Regions from separate parts of the Bowmanella denitrificans genome, predicted to be linked through region 3. Evidence: predicted binding sites of a transcription regulator. Region 3 holds the regulator's gene; each other region holds the start of a gene.
What was found. The regulator sigma-54, encoded in region 3, starts transcription at its own class of promoters, with help from an activator protein. The targets are predictions, from matches to a motif close to GTTGGCACGNNNNTNGNNT.

Region 1 (3,695 bases), on a different contig from region 3:
TAATTCTTGATCAGTTTTGATCGTCAGGCTTGACCCCAACCAAGGAGATTAAACAGAAAATGTCACGAGCCTTTGATGTTGCCGTTTTAGGTGCTACCGGTCTGGTAGGCCAGCATATGATCGAAATCCTCGAACAACGGGATTTTCCGGTTAATAAACTTTATCCTCTGGCCAGTACTCGCTCTGCCGGTGGTACGGTGAGTTTCAAGGGTAAGGACGTGACAGTACTGGACGCCGACACCTTTGACTGGTCACAGGTGCAACTGGGCTTTTTCTCCGCCGGTGGCAGTGTGTCTGCCAAATATGCACCACTGGCTGCCGAGGCAGGTTGCGTGGTGATCGACAATACCTCGCAGTATCGTTATGAGCCGGATATTCCGCTGGTGGTGCCAGAGGTTAATGCTCATGCATTGGCCGATTTTCGTAACCGCAATATTATTGCCAACCCCAATTGTTCCACCATTCAGATGCTGGTGGCGCTTAAACCCATTCACGATGCGGTGGGTATCAGCCGTATTAACGTCTGCACATATCAATCGGTGAGTGGCGCGGGTAAATCAGCCATGGAAGAACTGGCCAGACAGACAGCAGATTTGCTGTCCAGCCGTGAAGTCACGCCAAAAGCCTTCAGTCGCCAGATTGCTTTTAACGTTATTCCGCAGATTGATGTATTCATGGATAACGACTACACCAAAGAAGAAATGAAAATGCATTGGGAAACCCAGAAAATCATGGGTGACGATGGCATTATGGTGAATGCTACAGCCGTACGCGTACCGGTATTTTATGGTCATGGTGAAGCCGTGCATATTGAAACTCATCAGCCTATTGATCCTGAAGCGGTGAAAGATTTACTGGCCGATGCACCCGGTATCACCTTAATGCGGGAGCGCGAAGAGTTTCCTACCCAGGTGGGCAATGCCAGTGGTAAGGATGAGGTGTTTGTTGGTCGTATTCGTAAAGATCACTCTCACCCCAATGGCTTGAATTTGTGGGTGGTATCTGACAACGTACGTAAAGGAGCGGCCACCAACAGTATTCAGATTGCCGAAGTGTTGGTGCGCGACTACCTGTAAGCTCGCTAAGATTAGACTGGTAAACAGGCCCGGAACTTGGTTCCGGGCCTGTTTTTTTGCGTTCAAAGAAAGCGAAAGTCCGCCGATAATGGGTATAAATCTACAGTATCGGCTTTATGGATCAGGTCAGGTATCTGGTTTATAGTTCGTGTTGGAATGTAAATTGCTGATAAATTTAATCCAGGCCGAAAAAATGGCGGTAACCCTCAAGGTTACTTATAAAAAGTGATAACTATTAAATCCGCGGAGAGGCTGGTTCCGTGGGTACTTTGTTGGGGCTGCGAAGGAAGACTATGAGAATACGACCGTTGCTGATGCTTTGTCTGGCAAGTTTTTTCTCCTTGGGCCTTCCCCTTGCCAGTCAGGCGCAGTCTGTGGCCATCAAAGGTCCGAAGAATGCCACAAGGGAGTTCTCGGGCGTGGTATACGGCCCGATCGAATCAAATGATACCTTGTGGCGTATCGCCCAGCGTTATCGTCAGAATCAATCCCTCAGTATCTACCAGGTGATGGTGGCGATTTATGAACTCAACCCAAACGCATTTGAACAGCAAAATCTGAATCTAATGGTGGACGGCGCCATGCTGCGCCTGCCCAGCGAGCAATATATTGCCCGTATTGATGCAGAGCTTGCCCGTCAGAAAGCTGAATTAGACGAACAGGCGCTCAAACGGGCAACCACTGCCACCCCGTCACCGGGGGCCAGTCTGAACAAAGCCATCAACAGCGCCAGTGCCGATGAGCTGGCACAGACCCGGCAAGCTATTGAGGCAAAACTCAGCAACCTCGATCAGGAAAACCGTCAGCAATTCGACAGTCTTAGGCAACAAATTGCCGCTTCTATTGATTCGGTACAAGCGCTGTTACTCGAAAATAATCAGGTTTTGCAGCGCCTCGACAAGGTAAATGAAGATATTGAAGCCCTGCGTCAAAGCCAGGAGCAGGACAAAACTCAGTTGTCCTCTTTGCTGGAGCAGCAGAATGAACTGGTGGATTTTTCCCGTGAGATCAAACAGCAACAGGAAGTTGAACGTCAGCAAAGCTGGTTTAATAGCCCGGCTACCATGGTGGCGGCCACACTAATCCCAACCTTGCTGTTGTTAGGCGGTTTGGCCATGTGGCTGAGGCGTCGCAACAATGAACCACAGGCTGCCGCAAGCCCAACTCAGGCCCCAGCGCCCGCTCCGGTGTTAGAAGATAACCCCATGGATGACTTGTCTGATGCACTGACCGATGAGTTGTCTGGCGAACTGGAGACAGATGACAAGGATGACGACCTGTTTGGCGAAGAATTACTCGATGACGTGCTGACCGACGAATTGGAAGAGTCGCTGGATGCCGCCTTGGGTGAAGACTTTGATGACTTCCAGGATCTGGCCGACGAAATGCTGGTGCCAGAAGATAAACCCAAACAGGAAGAAGCTTCAAACGGTGGTTTACTGGACCAAGGTGATCTGGACGATTTATTCAGTGATGAGCAGGAATTGCTGGATGAAATCAGTGATATGGATGATGGTCAGGCCATCGACTTGTCTGAGGTGGAGGAATCGCCGGCCACAGCGCCAGATGACGATGACAATTGGGATGATGAACTGGACGATATGCTGGAATCATCACCAGGTGGCGATGAGAAGCCAGAAATCAGCATAGATGAACTGCTTGATGAGCCCATGGCACAGGATAGCCAGGTGGAAGATGACAGCCTGGATCTGGATAAACTGGATAAGGAGTCATCTCTTAGCAATGAAATGATCGAGCAACTTGATCAGGAAATTGCCAGCCAGGGTAAACAGCTGGATGAGCTGACTGACGAACTGCTGATGGAACTGGAACAGGTCGACAACCTGCAGGACGACTTGGCCGATGAGCTATTGGCCGAACTTGAAAATGAGAATCTGCTGGAGGATGAAGAGGTTGAGTCTGGCGTAAGGGCTGATTCAGAGTCCGGCCTGGATGATCTGTCCGACGAGCTGTTGTCAGAGCTGGAAGCTGAGAATACTGAAATCCCCGAAACGCAGCAGGAGAGAACTGACGATGCCGGGCAAGCCGATGCAACTCAGTATGACCTGACCGATGAGCTGTTGGCTGAACTGGAAGCCGAAAATCCCCAACTTGAGGACGCCACCTCCGAAATTGAGCAGCCGGATACCGCAGGGGACGACCTGAGTGATGAATTACTGGCCGAACTAGAGGCTGATGAAGCGGATTTGGATGCACCGGCTGAGTTGGCAGAGGATAAAACCGACAACCGGCAAGAACCTATGGCAGAAGAGGAATCTGCTGAATCACAGGATATGCAGGTTTCTGCCGATGAGCTGGAGACAATGCTTGATGAAGACGTTGCCCAGACTGAAATACAAGACGACGAGATCGATCAGGAACTGGCGGAATTCGAACAGGCATTGGATGCATTTGAGCAGGAAGTGCCTGAACAGGATACTGACACCCAACAGGCGGCAGATGCTGAAGTTGATACGCCAACTGCCGAACAGGCTGATAAAGCGGCTGATGAGCCAGGTCTGGATGATATTCTCGACGACGATGCGCTGGAGCAGGCGTTGGCAGATATGGAAGACGAAAGCCTGACTTCTGATGAACTGGCCAAAGAACTCGATGAGC
Region 2 (3,695 bases), on a different contig from region 3:
AAACAGGTGTTTAGGCAAAACCAACTGCAGGCATTTGCTGAAAACTATGAGATGCCATTTCGTCATGAATTCGCCATTGGCGAGCTTGTCGGGGTAAATATACTGGGGTGGTTGCCAGGAAAATCCAAGCCGCAGCAATATATCGTTGTCAGCGCGCACTATGATCATCTGGGCAAACAAGGTAAACGTATATTTAATGGCGCCGATGATAATGCATCAGGTGTGGCGGTTATGTTGTATCTTGCATCTGTTTTACACGCGCAGCGAACAGAGCATTCAGTCATTTTTCTGGCTACCGATGCAGAGGAAGCCGGACTCTATGGTGCGCAGGCTTTTGTTGCATCCCCTCCTGTTGCTTTGAGTGCGATTAAGTTAAATCTGAATCTGGATATGTTGGGTTATGGCGGGCGTCAGCAGCAACTTTATGTGGGGGGAACCAGGCATTATCCGCATTTGTTAAGTGCCGTGGAAAGGGCCATAGCGCAAGCGCCTGTAACGCTATCACTGGGGTTGGAAGGGCTGGCAAGAGGCTATAAGGGAAAAGGCTGGATTGATTATCGCCGGGCCAGTGATCATGCCGCTTTTGATCAACAGGGTATCGCTTTTTTATACCTGGGAGTCGGCGAACATCGTTTCTATCATACTGAGTACGATGAGATTGGCCGTATCGACCGCCGCTTTTTTACCAGAGCGGCCGAAACGGCATTAGTGCTGCTAAGGGAATCAGACCAATTGGGGATTAAAAATACGCCAGTTGGATCCCCAGACTGATACGTTGCTGGTGCCGGTTGTAGTCAATCAGTGAATCACCATAGCCGTTAAAGTATTGAAGTAGGATCTCATAGCGTTTAGTTAAGGGGTAACTGATGTTCAGCTCAATACTGCCTTTGTTGTCGCTGCTTTTCAGGTTATTGCGGATTTGCGTCATCAACTTGAAGTTACCCAGTTGGGTGCCGTAGCCAAATTCCATATGCCCCAAATAATGCGTAATGTCGGGGTTATCGTCGCCCGCCGGGTCCAGTGGATCGGTTTTTTCATCTTCCTTGATTCTGTACCAGGCCTTTAAAAAATAAAATGAATCCTCGTCGGAAAACAGCAGTGAACCGTACAAACGGTTCCAACTGCGCGAGCGTAACTGGTTTTGCCCGTTAGACTGATGCACCAGGCCAATCTGCGCCAGATTAAATCGATACCCCAGTAAACTCAGATCGGTTTGAAAGTTGTAGAAAACCTCTGGTTCATAGTTGGTTTCGCGAAAGGGTTTGGATATCTCACTGTTATAGACCTGCCACAGAGACATGGCGGTAAAACCGAAATACAAGCCTTCAATACCCAGATTTTCTTCCGGCAGATAGACCGGCATTTTGACGCTAATCTGGAACTTGGCCTCGGTGTGGTCAATATTGCCCTGAGTAAAACCATCAGAGCCTATTTGATTAGGATTTCGTTGGTAGCTAAAGGGTAACAGATAGTTCAGTTTATGTTGGGTGATGGCGTAAGGGTTCACCAGGGCGGCACTGTCAGAGACCAGTCTTTCGGTTACCAGCGTGCTTTTGGGCTCCTCTGCGACATTATCTTGCTCAGCAGCCTGTTGTGCACAAACTCCCCCATGAAAGAGCCCCACCAGCAGTAAATACCTGAGTTTCACAACGTTTTCCTTGGTTATTGATGTGCAGCATCAGTGTAACGCAGAAATGCCGGGCAAAGGAAAACTAGCTGACGACAGGCTCGCACCGCAGTGGTGCATTTTTGTGGGTGAGCACTTCAATGGTGCAATTTATCACCAGTTAACACCGAGTAAAAAGATTAACCTATTGATTAATAATGAATAAATCAAATGGCACGGCATTTGTTTATGTTCCTGTGTCGACACATAACAATTATCTCAGGAGCAACAAGATGAAATTAGTCAGTGCGATCATCAAGCCATTCAAGCTTGATGATGTTCGTGAGGCGATTTCCGAAATCGGCATTGACGGCTTGACCGTCACCGAAGTTAAAGGTTTCGGACGTCAAAAGGGGCACACCGAGCTGTATCGGGGCGCCGAATATCAGGTGGACTTTTTACCTAAGGTAAAACTGGATATTGCCGTGCAGGACGATCATGTAGATCGCTTGGTTGAGGCCATTGTGAGCGCCGCCAAAACCGGAAAAATCGGTGATGGCAAGGTGTTTGTCTTTGATTTGGAACACGCAGTCAGGATCCGTACCGGTGAGACTGACAACGACGCCATCTAACCGCAGCAGGAGACAATAACGTGGAACAATCATTTCACCTTCAGTACGCACTCGACACTTTCTACTTTCTGATTTGCGGCGCCTTGGTTATGTGGATGGCGGCGGGCTTTGCCATGCTGGAAGCCGGCTTGGTCAGAGCTAAAAATACCACCGAAATACTAACCAAAAACGTCGCTTTATATGCTATTGCCTGCATTATGTACATGGTCTGTGGCTACGCCATTATGTACGATGGCGGAGTTTTCCTGGCTGGTATTGGTAATGTGGATGTCAGCGCCACCTTGGGCGAGTTTGCCGGCCGTGAAGATGGCTTTGAAGGCGGGGCAATCTATTCCAAAGCATCGGACTTTTTCTTTCAGGTGGTTTTTGTCGCTACGGCCATGAGTATTGTCTCCGGCGCAGTGGCTGAACGTATGAAGCTTTGGGCTTTCCTGCTGTTTGCAGTGGCAATGACCGGCTTTATTTATCCTATGGAAGGCAGTTGGACCTGGGGCGGACAAGCCGTATTCGGCATGTATGTGCTGGGTGATATGGGCTTCTCTGATTTTGCCGGCTCAGGTATTGTCCACTTGGCTGGAGCGGCTGCAGCACTTGCCGGTGTGTTACTGCTGGGGGCCCGTAAAGGCAAATACACCAAAGACGGTAAAATTAATGCCATCCCTGGCTCTAACCTGCCCCTGGCGACCTTAGGTACCTTTATATTGTGGATGGGCTGGTTTGGTTTTAACGGTGGTTCGGTGTTAAAGCTGGGCGATATCACCAATGCCAACGCCGTTGCAATGGTATTTCTGAACACCAATGCCGCCGCCGCTGCAGGTGCAGTCGCAGCACTGATACTGGCTAAGATCCTATTTAAAAAGGCCGATCTGACGATGGCACTAAACGGTGCACTGGCCGGATTGGTCGCCATTACTGCTGAACCTTCCACACCTACTGCGTTACAAGCCAGTATCTTTGGCGCCATTGGCGGTGTGATAGTCGTGCTGTCGATTATCGGTCTGGATAAACTGAAAATCGATGATCCAGTTGGTGCCATTTCCGTACATGGTACTGTAGGTCTGTTTGGTTTGTTGATTGTGCCTCTGACCAATGACGGCTCGACATTCAGTGGCCAGATTATGGGGGCTGTAACCATCTTTGTTTGGGTATTCGGTGCCAGTCTGGTGGTTTGGGGTGTGCTTAAGGCCGTGATGGGCATTCGCGTCAGTGAGGAAGACGAATACCAGGGGCTGGATATGGTGGATTGTGGCTTGGAAGCTTATCCCGATTTCACCGGTTCGCGTAAGTAATTCAATTTATGCTGGTGTAATTAAAACAAGTATAAACGCCGGCATTCCCGGGTTCCTGATAAAGGAACAACGCCAGTAATACTGGTGAGCTTTTCCACTGTGTCCTTTTGCCCCGGCTCTGCCGGGGCTTTTTATATCCAGGGATGGATGGTATGCCGACGTTGCAGG
Region 3 (3,695 bases):
CTCACCGGTGTCGATGTATAAGTCGGCCCGCTCGATAATCGGGGCAAGCAATAAGGCTTCTGACTGAATAGCGTCGGTCAGCGACTTACTGTGTTTGGATAACGGGTGCAGACGACGGGTTTCGCTGAAACGTTTGATTAGCACGTCGTCACTGGCATCCAGATAAAGTATGGTCAGTTCCCAGTTAGAGGGCAGGTAGTCAAGAATTTCTACCAACTCTTCAGGGTCTTTGGGTAGGTTACGCACATCAATGCTGACGGCAACCTGATCATACTCATCGACAACCGTGTGGGTCAGAGTCGGTAGCAAATTAACCGGAATATTGTCCACACAGTAATAACCCAGATCTTCCAATGCCCTTAAGACAATAGACTTACCCGAGCCGGAGCGCCCGCTGATAATAATGAGTTTCACACTATGGCCTCAAATAGTTCCTGATCTGATTGGGCATGACGTAGCTTTTTCACCGTTTCCTTGTCATTCAGTTTGGCTGCTATAGTGGCCAGGGTTTGCAGATGTCCCTGTGCCTGATCTTCTGGTACAAGAATAGCGAAGAAGATGTCCACAGGCTGATTATCAATGGCTTCAAACGCGACGGCTGGCTGGCTGGTTAACAATATTGCCGTGACTTTCTCCAGTCCGGCCAAACGGCCATGGGGAATGGCAATGCCACAACCAATGCCGGTACTACCCATTTTTTCACGGTTCAGCAGACTGGTGAGGATCGCATCCTGACCAATTTCTGGCAGATGCCTGGCCGCGATATCACTGATAGATTCCAGAATGCGTTTTTTACTGGTCCCCTGAATGGCACAGGAAGTGCAATCAAGGGAGAGGATGTCTTTGATTTCCATGCTGAGTTTTGTGTTGTGGCCATAAACAGGCGGGGCCTGTTTATGGCTTTGTTTGAGCCTAATGGCGTTTTATTTTTTCCTTATGCTTGAGCACCTGGCGATCAAGCTTATCTATAAGGCTGTCAATGGCGGCATACATATCGGTATGCTCGGAGGTGGCAAAAACCTCGGCACCATTGAGGTGCAGAGTGGCTTCCGCCTTCTGATTAAGTTTCTCCACATTCAGGATAACATGGACATTGTTAATATGATCGAAATGTCGCTCCAACTTGGTAAATTTGCTGTCAACATAGGCGCGAAGAGAATCGGTGATTTCAACGTGATGACCAGTAAGGTTGATTTGCATAATGCCTCTTCCTTTTGTTGGTAAGTCTTAAAGCAGACTCTTGCGTTGGTTGGATGGGGGAATCGATAAGGATTCCCGGTATTTGGCGATTGTCCGCCGGGCAACCATAATGCCTTGCTCGGCCAACAACTGCGCAATCTTGCTGTCACTCAGCGGTTTGGCGGGTTTTTCTGCCGCCACCAGTTTTTTAATCAGAGCGCGGATAGCAGTAGACGAGCACTCGCCACCACTTTCCGTTGCCACATGGCTGGAGAAGAAGTATTTCAGCTCAAAAATGCCACGTGGTGTATGCATATACTTCTGGGTCGTAACCCGGGAAATAGTGGATTCATGCATATCCACCATTTCTGCGACATCATTCAGCACCATTGGTTTCATGGCCTCAGGGCCATATTCAAAAAATCCCTGTTGCTGCTGTACTATGCAATTAGCCACTTTAAGTAGCGTTTCATTCCGGCTTTCCAGACTCTTGATAAACCATTTGGCTTCCTGCATATGAGAGCGGATAAACTGGCTGTCGCTGGAATTTCTGGCATTGCGGCTCATGGCCGCATACTGCTGATTGATACTCAACTTGGGCAGGCTATCAGGGTTTAGTTCTACCACCCAGCGGCCATTTTTCTTAGTCACTGACACGTCTGGAATAACGTACTCTGGTTCACTGGTGACGATGGCGCTGCCTGGCCTGGGATTCAGGGTTTGCAGTAACCGCAGTGCTTCACGCAGTTCGTCTTCTTTCAAACGTGCCTTGCGCATCAGGGTACGGTAGTCTTTGCTGGCCAGCAGTTCGCTATGCTCCAGAATCAACGCCTTGGCTTCTTCCAGCCAGGGGGTTTCAGCGCCAAACTGACGAAGTTGCACCAATAGGCATTCTTGCACTGAACGCGAGCCTACCCCCACAGGATCAAACATCTGGATACGTTTTAACACGCATTCCACCTCATCCAGTTCCACTTCTTCGTCTTCGATATCCAGACTCTGCAGAATGTCTTCGGTGCTGACCGTAAGATAACCTGACTCATCAATGCTATCGATAATAGCGATAGCAATAGCGGTGTCAGTTTCACTGAAAGGGGTCAGACGCATTTGCCACAGCAAGTGATCCTGAATGCTGTCGGATGTTTCACCCTGGTAAATATTGTCCTCATCTGAGCTGGCGGCTGAGGAGGAGGGGCCTGAAGAAGCGCTGTAATACTCATCCCAGGTAGTATCTACCGGTAAGTCGTCTGGTAATTCCTGTTTTTCCAGCGCTTCGCCGGTTTCCATGCGGTCGTTGTCTTCGCTATTGGCAGAAGCACTGTCGTTGCTGACATTGTTGAGGTCCTGATCGTCGCCGGTGGAAAAATCCTGGCCGTCATCCGCTTCCAACAAAGGGTTGGATTCCAGGGCTTCCTGGATTTCCTGTTGCAGATCCAGGGTCGACAGTTGCAACAGACGAATGGCCTGTTGCAGTTGCGGCGTCATGGTGAGCTGCTGGCTGAATTTTAGCTGTAATGCGGGCTTCATCTACTTCTTATTATCTTCCAATGGCCTTCAGGGTATTGATATGGTCGTTCATGGCAAGTTCAATGCCTGTTTGGCTTAACTATAGCTTGAATTGCTCACCCAGGTATACATCTCTGACCTGCTTGTCGTTAAGTACCTGTTCGGCTGAGCCTTCCGCAATTAATTCACCATGACTGACAATATAAGCTTTTTCACATACATCCAGGGTTTCACGGACATTATGGTCGGTAATCAGAACGCCGATGCCTCTGTCTTTCAGATGATGGATAATCTTTTTTATATCGCTGACCGAAATGGGATCGACACCGGCAAAGGGCTCATCCAGCAATATAAATCTGGGGTTGGCTGACAAGGCCCGGGCGATTTCCACCCGGCGTCTTTCTCCTCCGGACAGACTCATGCCGGTGCTATGACGGATATGGTTGATGTTAAATTCATCCAACAATGCATCCGCCTCCTGCTCCCGTTGCTCCTGGTTGAGATCCTTGCGGGTTTCCAGAATCGCCATCAGATTTTGATAAACGCTTAGTTTCCGGAAGATGGATGACTCCTGGGGCAGATAGCCAATGCCCAGTCTGGCCCGCACATGCATTGGTTGGTGGCTGAGTTCCTGGTCATCAATAAATATCTGGCCTTTGTCCATGGGAACCAGGCCAACAATCATATAGAAGGAAGTGGTTTTTCCTGCGCCATTGGGGCCGAGCAAACCCACAATCTGTCCGGTACTGACTTGCAGGCTCACGTCACGCACCACCTGGCGATTTTTGTAGCTTTTCGCCAGATGCGAGGCCTTAAGTGTTGGCATGAATTTACTTCTCCTGGACCGGTTTCTTCTTGGGCTCTGGCTGGAAAATTGTTTCTACCCGGCCATCACCGTCGTCCGAGCCTTGTGCGACTAACTGTTCCTTCTCCATATTGAACTCAATGTTATCACCGCTAACACTGCTGCTGTTTTGATGTAGCTCAGCATTTCCCTTTAAGGTCAGAGT
Region 4 (3,695 bases), on a different contig from region 3:
CTGGCCATGGCAGATCGCCTCTACCATCTGGCCATACAACACAGCGATGAAGAAAATCAGGCCGATGCGCTGGCCATGCGCACCCAGGCTTATACTGCGATGCAGCAACCTCAATTGGCCCTGACTGCGCTACAGGAACAAATGAGCATACAACAAAGGTTGTCAGAGCAGCAGAACAATCGGCAATTAGCCGCGATGCGCAGTCGCTTTGAAGCCACACAAAAGGACCTTGAAATTACTAAGCTTACCCAGCAGCAAAAGCTGCAAGCCGTTGAACTGGAAAAAGCCAAGCTTGAATTACAAAGTCGCCAGGCTCAGCGCAATGTCATGATGCTTGCTATGCTGGCTGCATTTTTGTTGTTCTTTATGCTTTACCGACGTTGGAACCAAACGCGCCTGACCCGTCATCTGGTAGCTGAAGTGGCAAAGCGTACAGAGGATTTAAAACGTAAAAACCTGGAATTGAAAAGTGCCTATGAGATTGTTGAGCAGAGAAGCCTGACCGATGAGTTAACCGGCCTGCGTAACCGGCGTTATCTGCTCAAACATTTGCCGCAAAATAGTTCGGCCCCTTCAGGCCATTGGCTGTTCTTCCTGATGGACATTGATCATTTTAAACAAATTAATGACACATTCGGCCATGCAGCAGGTGATTTAGTTTTAGTGCAAATGGCGGAACTTCTGGGCACGGTGTTCAGGAAAACGGACTACCTGATTCGCTGGGGTGGCGAAGAATTTCTTATCATGGTGCAGAGTCAGTCACTTAGCAGTGCAGCAGACTATGCCCAGCGTCTGCGCAATTTGGTGGCAAGCTTCAATTTCAATATTGGTCAGGCTGAACCACTAAAGGTCACATGTTCCATTGGCTTTACCAATTTGCTAACACAGAATGTACAACTCTGGAGTCAGGCCATCGAGCTGGCAGACCGGTGTTTATATAGTGCCAAACACAGCAGCAGAAATGCCTGGGTAGGACTGCTGATGGATTCTCCATGTGCTGCCACGCTGACCAAGCTGCTGCGTAATCCAGAGCTGTCAAACGAACAACAGGGCGTCATGCTGGCGTCTTCTGTCTCAAACAAACTCTTATGGCATTGATTTGATCAATACCGTCATGGCAGATCCACAGAGTGATGGGTGTGGTGCCGAGACATGAGGCTCCTCGACTATATGCAGCAATCCAGGCCGAATCCCCAGAGCAATCAGCTCCCTTTTTACCGCTTCGGCTCTGGCTAAGGCCAGACTGGCAGGTAAACATTTTCCGGTACCATCATCACAATAACCATAGATAAGGGCCAGAGACTGTGGATTCTGCTTAATCAGATCCGCTTGCTGGAATAGCTTGCCTACCTCTGTGGTGGCTATTCTTGCGCCGCCACTGGGGAAACTGACCAGAAGCTCTTTCAGGGCTCGTCTTTGCATGTGGAGAGGGGACATACGACGGTCTCCGATATTGTATTTTTCTGAATCCTTGGAGAAATGAACGTGCGCCCGTCCTCAGGCGCACGCTGGTTGGGAAGGGTACAACTTAGTTGCTTTGATATTTGTCAAACTCAGCGCGTGAGATCTGGCCGTCACCGTCTGTGTCGTACTCGTCAAATGCTGCAGCCAGACGACTTTCAGCCGCTGCCTCTGCCTTACTAATTGCACCGTTACCGTCCTTGTCCAGGGCAGCAAAAAGGTCGCTAGTGGCAAATGCGCCCATGGCAGGCAGGAAGAACAAAATAAATGCGAACTTTTTCATAACTTTCTCCTTTGACTTTGTAGTCCCGGCCAGCAGATTGGTTGAGGGTCAGCCGGGCAGGCAATATTGCCTGGTTCACGATAACGGTTTGTTTTGTTACCGCTTGCAAAGGACATTACAACTTCGATGCCAACTTTTATTTTTCTTTAAAAATCATGCGGATAGGCATTCCATCTACTACCAGACCGATGATATCTGTCGCCTGATTACAACATCAATTACCAGGATTTTATTTTTACCTTTTAAATCAAAAAGATAGCCTGTCATCTATCCGAAACACAAGGCATTCAGGCCTGTCATTGTGGCGTTCTGGAAGGTTGAGGGCGGTCAATGCCGCCCGCAACTATATTCGAAACACAGATACCTGGCCCTGCAACGTCACGGCCAGCCGAGACAGATCGTCACTGGCCTGGGCATTCTGGTTGGAGCTATCGGTGACCAAGGCAATACTGGAGCTGAATTCATTGACATTGGCACTAATTTCATTCGCCACGGTAGTTTGCTCTTCCGTGGCGGTGGAGACTTGTATATTCATATCCGCAATAGTGGTTAGCGAAGTAATAATTTCTTTTAACACCAGTGAGGACTCTTCTGCATGGCTGACACTGTCTGATGCCATTTGCTGAGCCTGGCTCATACTGTCTACGGCCTCCCCGGCTGCCACCTGCAGTTTGCCAATCATTTCACTGATGGACTCGGTGGCCTTTTGGGTATTATGCGCCAACTGCCGAACTTCGTCGGCCACGACGGCAAATCCTCGCCCGGAATCCCCGGCTCTAGCCGCTTCAATGGCGGCATTTAACGCCAACAAATTAGTCTGTTCAGCCACATTCTGAATCAATTGCACGACCTGATTGATGTCATTGGCCTGACTATGCAACTGCTGAATCACTTCGGTACTGCGGTTCACCACCGCAGACAGTTGATTAATCGACTGGATATTCTGCTGTACTTTGCCCTGCCCGAGCTGCGCCTGTTCATCGGCGTCATTGGCTTTTTGTGATGTCAGCAGGGCATTTTGCGCCACTTCCTGGATCGCCGCGGTCATTTCTGTCACAGCCGTGGCAATCTGGGTACTTTGATGCTCCTGCTCGGTGGCAGTACTGGCCACCTGGGTACTGATGGCATGCATTTCTTCAGCGGATGCTGCTAAGGTGCTGGAAGCCTGAATTACTTCTTTTACTAAGCTATGCAGACGCTCCAACATTTGGTTAAAGCCTTCGGCTGTTTGGGCAATTTCATCTTTACCTATCACCTTAGCCCGCAGGGACAGGTTAGCTGACTGGGCAATATCAGTAATGGTGTTTTTCAAACCAACAAGCGGGTTATTAACAGAACGGTAAATGACCCAGGCCACAACCAGCATCAGGATGAAAAGCACCGCAATTTTGATGATAAACATGGTGACAGTGCTTTCATAGTCGCGGGCAACCTGTTGACGAAACGCATTGGCTTCATCCAATTGCAACTGAATAAGCTCTGCATAACCAGCACTTAGCGGGTCGAAAGCCTGATACAGTTCCCTGACAAACTGATTAGGCTCCACACCGGCCAGGGCGCCTTGCTCCAGCATACGCCTGTAATCGCCAATCTTGCTCAACACACCGGTTAAACTGGCTTCAACCTGACGCACAAGATCAGCTTCGCGCTGCGTCAGCTGAGTGGATTTGTATGCCTGCCACTCTTTATCCGCCAGATCTTGTGCCGCCTGCAAACGCCGGCGCAATTCATCCTGACTAATCACCCCTGCCCGGTATTTGTGCAGGATATCAACGATCTCTACCGCATAATTGTCTGACACCACTTTAATCTGTTGCAGTGGCACTACTCTGTCATTGTACAAACTGTCAATTTGATGATTCAGCTGCCTGAGATCCTGTAAGGAATTAACGGCGGATAAGGCGAAGAAAAACAGCGGCAGTGCGACCAGTATGACTAACCGCACTTTAAC

Region 1: a site for sigma-54 is predicted at 1,227-1,245, ahead of ABD028_RS08235 (FimV/HubP family polar landmark protein). Genes of this name have one in related genera too.
Region 2: a site for sigma-54 is predicted at 1,837-1,855, ahead of glnK (P-II family nitrogen regulator). Genes of this name have one in related genera too.
Region 4: a site for sigma-54 is predicted at 1,860-1,878, ahead of ABD028_RS18350 (EF-hand domain-containing protein). Genes of this name have one in related genera too.

The regions. Positions count from the first base shown of each region.
Region 1 covers NZ_BAAAEI010000006.1:1,255,796-1,259,490, reverse strand. Annotated here, with positions in the region: gene ABD028_RS08245 (4-phosphoerythronate dehydrogenase) at 1-10, shown strand, start outside; gene ABD028_RS08240 (aspartate-semialdehyde dehydrogenase) at 60-1,076, shown strand; gene ABD028_RS08235 (FimV/HubP family polar landmark protein) at 1,370-3,695, shown strand, end outside.
Region 2 covers NZ_BAAAEI010000015.1:151,269-154,963, reverse strand. Annotated here, with positions in the region: gene ABD028_RS14275 (M28 family peptidase) at 1-771, shown strand, start outside; gene ABD028_RS14270 (phospholipase A) at 740-1,648, opposite strand; gene glnK (P-II family nitrogen regulator) at 1,900-2,238, shown strand; gene ABD028_RS14260 (ammonium transporter) at 2,259-3,527, shown strand.
Region 3 covers NZ_BAAAEI010000008.1:79,016-82,710, reverse strand. Annotated here, with positions in the region: gene rapZ (RNase adapter RapZ) at 1-414, opposite strand, end outside; gene ptsN (PTS IIA-like nitrogen regulatory protein PtsN) at 411-854, opposite strand; gene hpf (ribosome hibernation promoting factor) at 913-1,200, opposite strand; gene ABD028_RS09380 (RNA polymerase factor sigma-54) at 1,228-2,706, opposite strand; gene lptB (LPS export ABC transporter ATP-binding protein) at 2,786-3,511, opposite strand; gene lptA (lipopolysaccharide transport periplasmic protein LptA) at 3,516-3,695, opposite strand, start outside.
Region 4 covers NZ_BAAAEI010000023.1:155,596-159,290, reverse strand. Annotated here, with positions in the region: gene ABD028_RS18360 (diguanylate cyclase) at 1-1,098, shown strand, start outside; gene ABD028_RS18355 (OmpA family protein) at 1,087-1,437, opposite strand; gene ABD028_RS18350 (EF-hand domain-containing protein) at 1,529-1,744, opposite strand; gene ABD028_RS18345 (methyl-accepting chemotaxis protein) at 2,088-3,695, opposite strand, start outside.